4 regions of the Bradyrhizobium sp. 956_D2_N1_4 genome follow, and region 4 is predicted to be linked to each of the others. Evidence: predicted binding sites of a transcription regulator. Region 4 holds the regulator's gene; each other region holds the start of a gene.
What was found. Region 4 encodes LexA, which represses DNA repair genes until DNA is damaged. Its sites were predicted from a motif close to TGTTCNNNNTGTGTTCNG; they were not measured.
Positions count from the first base shown of each region.

Region 1 (2,198 bases), 160 kb from region 4:
GGCTTGTTGTCGTCGTCAGCCAAGGGGAAATCCGGTGAGATTTTATCTGGGAATCATATAGCGCATCGCCCCCCTGATAACCACCCTTGCGAGGTCTGGGGAAGCGGTTTTTCCGACTGTTTTTCCAGAGACTTACGAGCTCAGCACCACTGCCTCGAGGGAAGCCGGAATGAGCCGCATGGAACCACGTCCTAGGCTCCGAAAATCACCCGGTGCATGATCCGTCCAGGCACCAGCGTGAACAGCCCGGCAATCACGAGCGCGCCGACGAACGTCATGATCATGATGCGCCGGTGATCGGCGACCCGATGGGTGTGCGCCCGCCACACCGCGAGCGGTAGCATCACCAGCGTGAAGATCGACAGGAGATGGATCGGGCTGAACGGCCCGACCAGGCGGATCTGATGGATCCAGAACGACGAGGCCGCCACCACCGCCATCAGCGCCACCCAGATCCAGCCGATCGTCCGGTGCGGCAGCGTGCCTTTGGGGGCGGCAAACTGAACGAGGCCGAGCACGAAGGCGGCCATGGCGGCAAAGGCGTGCAGCGGGATCGCTGGAGCGGCCTCAAGCAGCGGCGCAACGCTCATGCAGGGCTTTCTCCGATCGACGGCCGACCCATGTAAATAGGATTAACATCAAGTTAATATCATTCACATCACGCCTCGTCAAAGGCCTGAGGCAGCACATGAGGCAAGCCCGCAAAAACCGAGCTTTGCCCATCAATTGGTAAGGAATCCTGTCGTTCTAGGCGAGCAAGGTGACATCAGGGGCGAAGCGCCCCCGCCCGCCTCAGAACGGGATATCGTCGTCCATGTCGCTGTTGCGGCCACCACCACCGCCGCCGCCGGCGGCAACGGCACGGCGCGGCGCGCTGCTGACGGGACCGGAGGAGCCGAAATCGCCGCCCGGCTCGTCGCCGAAGCTGCCGCCTCCACCGCCGCCGCGGCCGTCGAGCATCGTCAGGGTCGAGTTGAAGCCCTGGAGCACGACCTCGGTGGAGTACTTCTCGGCGCCGCTCTGGTCGGTCCATTTGCGGGTCTGGAGCGCGCCCTCGATGTAAACCTTCGCGCCCTTCTTCAGGTACTGCTCGGCGACCTTGCAGAGCCCTTCATTGAAGATCACGACGCGATGCCACTCGGTCTTTTCCTTGCGCTCGCCGCTATTCTTGTCGCGCCAGGTCTCCGAGGTGGCGATGCTCAAATTCGCGATCGGCCGCCCGTCCTGGGTGCGGCGGATTTCGGGATCCTTGCCGAGATTTCCAACCAGAATGACCTTGTTGACGCTTCCCGCCATCGCCGCTCTCCACTCCGAATGCCACTGAATTTTAGAAGGCCCGGGACGCGCCCGCGTCCTCTGCAACCTGTTGACGCGACCCTATACGCTTGCGCGGACGGATCGGCCCGTCACCCCTCCACTTATCCCCACATATAGCACCCCTGGCCGGCTCGTTCCAGATTTGTTCTTATGACACCCCTCACCTTGTTGCGTTGGCAAGACGACACCGCGTTGCACAAAGACGGCCTGCGCCAAATGGAATTTCCCCGAATTCCTGAGGACGGCGAAACAGCTTAACATTCATCAAGTTAGAAGCAGTTCAGATGCCGCCCGACTGTTGCATTCCGGAGACGGACTCCGCCTCCCGCCTAAGCTACGCTTGGCTCGGAATTAGATTCTTATTGGCGTCGCGCCTGATCAACCGCTTCGGGGACTTCGAGAAGCGGACCGAAACTGGGGGAGACTGCAATGAATAAGATTTTGATTGGTACTATTGGTGCAATCGCGTTGGGGCTGTCGGCTCCCGCAAGCGCGGCAGATCTCGCTGCGCGTCCCTACACCAAGGCTCCGGCACCGATGATCGCGACCATCTACGACTGGAGCGGCTTCTACATCGGTATCAACGGCGGCGGCGGCACCAGTCACAAGTGCTGGGACGTCGATATCGGCGGTGGCGTTCTCGTAGGCGAAGGCTGCCACAACGCGACCGGCGGCACGGTCGGCGGCCAGGTCGGCTACCGCTGGCAGTCAGCCAACTGGGTGTTCGGCTTCGAAGGCCAGGGCAACTGGGCCGATTTCTCGGGTGACAACATCAGTGCGATCAGCGGCCTGCGCGATCGTTCGAAGATCAACGCGTTCGGCCTGATTACCGGTCAGGTCGGTTACGCCTGGAACAACGTCCTGGTCTACGTGAAGGGCGG
Region 1 covers NZ_CP197237.1:3,489,263-3,491,460, forward strand. The annotation lists gene gyrA (DNA gyrase subunit A) at 1-23, opposite strand, end outside; gene AB7535_RS16380 (DUF2306 domain-containing protein) at 192-590, opposite strand; gene AB7535_RS16385 (single-stranded DNA-binding protein) at 793-1,296, opposite strand; gene AB7535_RS16390 (outer membrane protein) at 1,747-2,198, shown strand, end outside.
Region 1: a site for LexA is predicted at 1,450-1,467, ahead of AB7535_RS16385 (single-stranded DNA-binding protein). Genes of this name have one in related genera too.

Region 2 (2,198 bases), 5.6 Mb from region 4:
TCGCAGGCAACGAGGCGGTCCTGCGGCCGCAGCAGGCCGCGCGTGATCAGCGGCGAACCCGGATAGGCCTTGAGTTCGCCCTTCGGATTGTAGGCACGAACGATGTCGAGATAGGGCTTGGCCAGCGCCACGGCGTCGTTCGACAGGCGCGCCTGCATCAGCCGCGCGATGCCGGTCAGCCATTCGCCGCTGCGGCGCGCCTCGTCGCTTTCGAGATCATAGAGGCCGGCGCCGGCATGGGTGTCGATGACACGGAATGCCCCCGGCTTGTCCTGGAGGTAAGTAATGATGCGCGCGAGCACGATGTGCTTGATGACATCGGCGAAGTTTCCGGCGTGGAAGGCGTGACGGTAGTTCATGAGACAGGACTACGCTACGTCACGGCTTGAGCAAAGCGGCATGCGCGTCTGTCCCGGACGCGCTGCAACGCTCTTAGCGTTGCGGGCCAGGGCCCGGGTCTGGATTCCCATGCAGCATAGGCCCCGATTCTGCAGCGCACCGCCGAAGCGGCGCGGCGTACGGGGCATGAGCAGTTGGACTAGCCACCTCTGATCGGCGGCATCGTCACCTGGTCGCGGCGGCAGGCGCGGCGCTCGATCTCCTCGCAGGCCCGGAATTGCAGGTCCTTGCTGAGGCAGATGCGGACCTCCGAGAGCCGGGTCCGGTTGCAGGTGACCGAGATGGCCGCGTTGCTCAGGCCCGCATTGGCCTTGATGAAGGCTTCCTCCACCTCGCCCGGCGCCACGGTCTTGGCCTGCGACAGTTCGAGATATTCCGCCGGGATCTTGATCGCGGCGCGCGCCTTTCGGATCGTCTCGAAATAATTGCGGCTGTCGAGCCCGGAGCAGGTGCCGTGCTTGTCCCACTCGTTGAAGATCAGCCCCGGCGCCGGCATCAAATCGAGCATCGAAGAGACGATGTTGCGGTTCAGGCGTGGCGAGGGCCGCTGGCAATATTCAGGGAAGCCATTCTCATATTGCGGCCACAGCCCGTGCACCACGAACGCGTAGGGCCGCCCGCTGCACTGCATCTGCGAGCGACCACCGCCGCCGCCGCGGTTGCGCTCGGACGCCTCCTCGCAGAAGGAGGGCGACCATGACAGCGACAGCACATAGAAGTCGAATTCGCCGGGCGCGTTCTGCCGTTTGTCCTGGGCCTTCGCGCCGCCCGGCAGCGCGACCAGCCCGGCGGCCAGAACCAGGGGGAGGGTCAGTGAGATCACGAGACGGGTGAACGAATGCAATCTAAAATGAAACATGGCGACGCCCCTCAACTAGACTGTGCAGTCAGCCTAGCAGGCAACAAGAACATTTCAAGAACAAAATTCGGGCCGGCCCGTCAGGCGCCTGATCAGTCCGATTCAGGCCTTTCGATCGAGCCTCAGGGCCTGGCGGCGCGGCAGGACGGATTGTAGGCCCAGTTGCGGTCGAGCCCGACCACGCACCATTCCACACCATTGCCGTAGCCGGAGAAGCCGCCATCCTCGATGATCGAGAAATGCACCTTGCGCACCTTTCCGTCATTGAGCATGGCGTCGCCGGTGCAATAGCGGCGCGGAATGTTGTCAGACTGCCAGGGCCGGAACGCGATCTCGTGAACGGCGGCGAAGCCGGTGATCTTCAACGAGGAATTCCAGAACGAGCTTTCCTTCTCCCAGAACTGGGTGGCGATGGTCGGCAGCGCCCTCTCGCAATCGACGACGGCGCCGTCATAGCGCGGCCCGTTCAGCCAGAAGTTCAGCTCCAGCGGATTGGCGGCCCTGGCCTCACCGAGCGACAGCGCCCCGAACATGAGGCCAAGCAAGGTGGCAAAGCGGAGCGATTTCAGGGGGAGGGCGCGCATGGGCAATCCGGACAGCTGGGTCTTGCGAAGGATGGACGGTGCCGCGAAGGCCGGGGCAGGTCAAGTGCAGCGCGGCAACACTTGGCCAAGAGTTGACCCCAACCTCGCAGCCGGCGGGGCATCAGTTCTTTTCATGGACCTCCCGGCACCGTAAACTGGTCCCAACCAATTGGAGTAACGGGAATGCGAATCATTGCGGCCGCGGGCTTTCTTGCCCTGGGGATGATGGCCAGCCAGTCGGCACGCGCCGATCTCCTTCCGGTGCCTCCGTTCAAGGGCAACGACACCGGCGGCATCATCGCTTATTCGCTGGCGACCCAGGCTGATGCGCGGCAGGTCGCGGTCGATCACTGCGC
Region 2 covers NZ_CP197237.1:9,202,764-9,204,961, forward strand. The annotation lists gene AB7535_RS43635 (23S rRNA (adenine(2030)-N(6))-methyltransferase RlmJ) at 1-359, opposite strand, end outside; gene AB7535_RS43640 (ribonuclease T2 family protein) at 539-1,258, opposite strand; gene AB7535_RS43645 (hypothetical protein) at 1,381-1,842, opposite strand; gene AB7535_RS43650 (hypothetical protein) at 2,026-2,198, shown strand, end outside.
Region 2: a site for LexA is predicted at 1,304-1,321, ahead of AB7535_RS43640 (ribonuclease T2 family protein). Genes of this name have one in related genera too.

Region 3 (2,198 bases), 150 kb from region 4:
TACGTTCAACAACGGCACGTTCTCGCGCGCCGATCGAATCCGCCAGGACGTTGACATTGCAACGGCCCGCGTCAGTTACAGGTTCGGCGGCCCCCTCATCGCCAAATACTGATCTTCGCCTCCGACGCCATCGCGTTACGAAAGGCCGGCCTTGCGCCGGCCTTTTTGTTTTCGCGCGAGGGTGCACCCAACCGTCTTGGAGTCGTGAGGCGCGCGCAAGGCGTCCGCGAATGGTTTTGGCGAGTTGGGGACGTGACATGAAGACGTGGATGCTGGCTGCGGTCAGCCTGTTCGCACTTGGCGCGGTCGCGCCGGCTACCGCCGCCGATCTCCCGATCTACAAGGCACCGGCGGCCGCCGTTCCCCTCTACGACTGGAGCGGCATCTATGTCGGCATCAACGGCGGCGGCGGGCTGGCCCATGCATGCTGGGGCGTGACCCGCGCGCTCGGCGTCGCTGTCGATCCGGCCGTTGGCGAAGGCTGTCACAATGCGGGCGGTGGCACGATCGGCGGACAACTCGGCTATCGCTGGCAGAAGTCGCGCTGGGTGTTCGGCATCGAGGGCCAGGGCAACTGGGCCGACTTCAAGGGCAGCAATGTCAGCGTGGCGCTGCCGCTGTTCACCAACCAGACCAAGATCGACAGCTTCGGCCTGTTCACTGGCCAGATGGGCTACGCCGTCAACAACCTGCTCTTCTATGGCAAGGCCGGCGCCGCGGTGGCGCACGACAAGTACGACACCTTCGTCCCCGGCGTCCCGGCCGCGGTGTTCAACAGCGTCAACCAGACCCGCTGGGGCTACACCATCGGCATCGGCGTGGAATGGGGCTTTGCCGAGAACTGGTCGGTCGGCGGCGAGTACAACCATGTCTTCCTCGGCCATCACAGCGCCGACTTCGCAACGCTCGTCGGCGGCTTCGCCCCGCGCACCGACCGGATCGGCCAGGATATCGACATGGGCCTGATCCGCATCAATTACCGCTGGGGCGGCCCGGTCGTCGCCAAATACTGAGACCAAGCTTCCCTCAGGAACCTCCAAGTCCTGATCATGTGCGGATTGCCCCAAATCCGCATTCAAACGCGAACGAAGGGCTGGCCTCGCGCCGGCCCTTCGCATGTTCCGGGGGCCCTGCTCCTGCCAGATGCCGCCAGCGCGCCAACAATCCGTTGACGATTCGCACACGCCACTGGAAATCCGTCCCCGTTCTTCCTACGTTCGCTGCCATACCCATCGGCGCCGATCCCGGTTCCGGGCGACGCGCGCCTTTTTTGTTGGCGCGATCGCGCACCTTTGGGATTCCTTGAGGGCAACTCGGATGGATGAAGTGATCAAGGCGAAGCGCCAACAGCAGAACGCGGGATCCAGCCTGCGCGCAATTACGATTCGTGGCGCGCGCGAGCACAACCTCAAGAATGTCGACGTCGAGATTCCCCGCGACAAGCTGGTGGTGTTCACCGGGCTGTCAGGCTCCGGCAAATCCTCGCTCGCCTTCGACACCATCTATGCGGAGGGCCAGCGCCGCTACGTCGAATCGCTGTCGGCCTATGCGCGCCAGTTCCTGGAGATGATGCAGAAGCCTGATGTCGACCAGATCGACGGCCTGTCGCCGGCGATCTCGATCGAGCAGAAGACGACCTCGAAGAACCCGCGCTCGACCGTCGGCACCGTCACCGAGATCTACGACTACATGCGCCTGCTCTGGGCGCGCGTCGGCGTGCCCTATTCGCCCGCCACGGGTCTGCCGATCGAGAGCCAGACCGTCTCGCAGATGGTCGACCGCGTGCTGGCGCTGCCCGAAGGCACCCGCCTCTATCTGCTCGCCCCGGTCGTGCGCGGCCGCAAGGGCGAGTACCGCAAGGAACTCGCCGAATGGCTCAAGAAGGGTTTTCAGCGCGTCAAGATCGACGGCACCTTCCATGAGCTCGCGGAGGCGCCGACGCTCGACAAGAAATTTCCGCACGACATCGACGTCGTGGTCGACCGCATCGTGGTGCGCGCCGACATCGGCCAGCGCCTCGCCGAAAGCTTTGAGACCGCGCTGAAGCTCGCGGAGGGCCTCGCCGTCGTCGAGTTCGCCGATGCGCCTGCAGCGGCTGCGCCCGTCGAGGAGAAGAAGAAGACCGCAAAAATCCACGACAAGAGCGGGCCTGAGCGCATCCTGTTCTCGGAAAAATTCGCTTGCCCCGTCTCCGGCTT
Region 3 covers NZ_CP197237.1:3,494,513-3,496,710, forward strand. The annotation lists gene AB7535_RS16405 (outer membrane protein) at 1-112, shown strand, start outside; gene AB7535_RS16410 (outer membrane protein) at 258-1,013, shown strand; gene uvrA (excinuclease ABC subunit UvrA) at 1,318-2,198, shown strand, end outside.
Region 3: a site for LexA is predicted at 1,204-1,221, ahead of uvrA (excinuclease ABC subunit UvrA). Genes of this name have one in related genera too.

Region 4 (2,198 bases):
CAGCACGGTCGCACGCTGGCCTTCGACCAGCTGCGTCACCAGCACGGATTTGCCGTCGGGGAATTCGATCGCATCATGATGGCGATCGGGAATGTGCGGATCGATCTTGCCGAACTTGCCGACGCGCGAATTGACGGTGCGCGTCCAGATCCAGCGATTGTCGTAGCGGACGTTGTCGGCGAAGGCGAGCTCCGTTCCCGGGAGCAGGCAGACCGCGACGGTCGGATCGGCCGCGGAGGCAAAGCCGCGCGTCGAGGTGCCGCGGAAAGTTGTCGTGACGATCGTCTCGCCGACTTCGGCGGGACGCGACGCGACGGCATGCAGGCTGTAGTCACACATCGGGTGCTCCTCATGCAGGGATGGCGACCCACGTCTCTTAATCGAGGCGCAGGCCTCTATCAGAGTGGAAATACCAAACGTTCTGCCGGGTTGTAGGCAAATCTACGGCTCGCCGCCGCAGGCCGCAATCACATTAACTTTCCCGAATCCGCCAGGAACAAAGCCCGCCCCTTTGCATTCTGCAGGCGCGTGTCAGCGCCCCGCAGGCGCCGACCAGCCGGAATATTGCCAGCCCGGCCGCGACGGTTGGTCGACGGCGTCGAGGGCCTTGCGGACTTGCTCGCTTACGGCGGTGTCCTTGCGGACATGGGGCCGCGATTGCGCGGCCAAGGCTTGCACGGCCAAGGCTTGCACGGCCAAGGCTTGCACGGCCAAGGCTTGTACGTCCAAGGCTTGTACGTCCAAGGCTTGCGACGCTGATGCTGCGATCAGCGCCACAGCAATTGTGCTCAGAACGATCCGGCGCATGACTTCTCCTCGAACCTGAAGGCCGCGAAGCAGGGCTGCTTCGTGCGGCGTGCCGAGGATTTACCGCTGGAGGAGGGGCCGGATAATCTGCGCGAAACCAGAAAGACTATCCAGCGGAAGCGGACAATCGTCCGCTCCAATCTCGGATCGGCGCCGCCGATCGAAAGCGCGCGGGGCGCCAAATAACCGATACCGGCACGTCCGGTATCAATACTTCCGGTACAGCCCGATCAGCTTGCCCTGGATCTTCACCCGGTTGGGCGGCAGAATGCGGACCTCATAGGCCGCATTGGCGGGCTCGAGCGCGATCGAGGCGCCGCGGCGGCGGAAGCGCTTGAGCGTCGCCTCCTCGTCGTCGATCAGCGCCACCACGATATCGCCGGTATCGGCGCTCTCGTTGCGCTGGATCAGCGCCATGTCGCCGTCGAGAATGCCGGCCTCGACCATGGAATCGCCGCGCACTTCGAGCGCGTAATGTTCGCCCGAGCCGAGCATGTCAGGCGGTACGCTGATGGTGTGGCTGCGGGTCTGCAAGGCCTCGATCGGCGTACCGGCCGCGATGCGGCCCATCACGGGGACCGCGACGGGGCGCTCGCCCTCGTCCGCCGGCGGGCTCGAAGTCGTGCGGACCTTGCCGAGATTGCCTTCGATGACGCTCGGCGTGAAGCCGCGGCGGCTGCCGGCAGCGGCCTGAAGCTCGGGCAGCTTGATCACCTCGATGGCGCGGGCCCGGTTGGGCAGGCGCCGGATGAAGCCGCGCTCCTCGAGCGCAGTGATCAGGCGATGGATGCCCGATTTCGAGCGCAGGTCGAGCGCGTCCTTCATCTCATCGAAGGAGGGCGGCACGCCGCTTTCCTTCAGCCGTTCGCTGATGAACCGCAGGAGCTCGTATTGTTTGCGCGTTAACATCTCGACCAAAATCCCCCGGTTGATGTCGTTCGATTCCGAGACGCTGAATTCAGCAGTAAGCCGCTACATTCTCGAAACAAATCATGAACAGACACTATATGTTCGATACATGTTCCGCAACTGCTTAATTTACCGTGAACGCGACAAAGTTCGCGGAACGCACGCGAACGAAGCGCTCAGACGGGCAGCCGCAAGACCTCGCAAGGCGTGCCGGCTTCGGCCTTCGACGCGAATGGCGCGCGCACGAGAAGTGCCTGTGCCGCAGCGAGATTCGCAAGCAGCGAGGAATCCTGGTGATTGACCGGAAGGGCGACGAGCGTGCCGTCATCGCGGAGCTCGAGGCGTGCGCGCAGGTAATCCTCGCGCTGGTCGTTGGCGCCGACATCGCGGCCGAGCACCGCGCGTTCGCGGCGGTGATGAATCATCGAACGGCCCGAAAGCGCGCGAATCAACGGCACCATGAACAGGAAGCCGCAAACGTA
Region 4 covers NZ_CP197237.1:3,646,493-3,648,690, reverse strand. The annotation lists gene AB7535_RS17115 (hypothetical protein) at 1-339, opposite strand, end outside; gene AB7535_RS17110 (hypothetical protein) at 532-807, opposite strand; gene lexA (transcriptional repressor LexA) at 1,015-1,716, opposite strand; gene AB7535_RS17100 (molybdopterin molybdotransferase MoeA) at 1,893-2,198, opposite strand, start outside.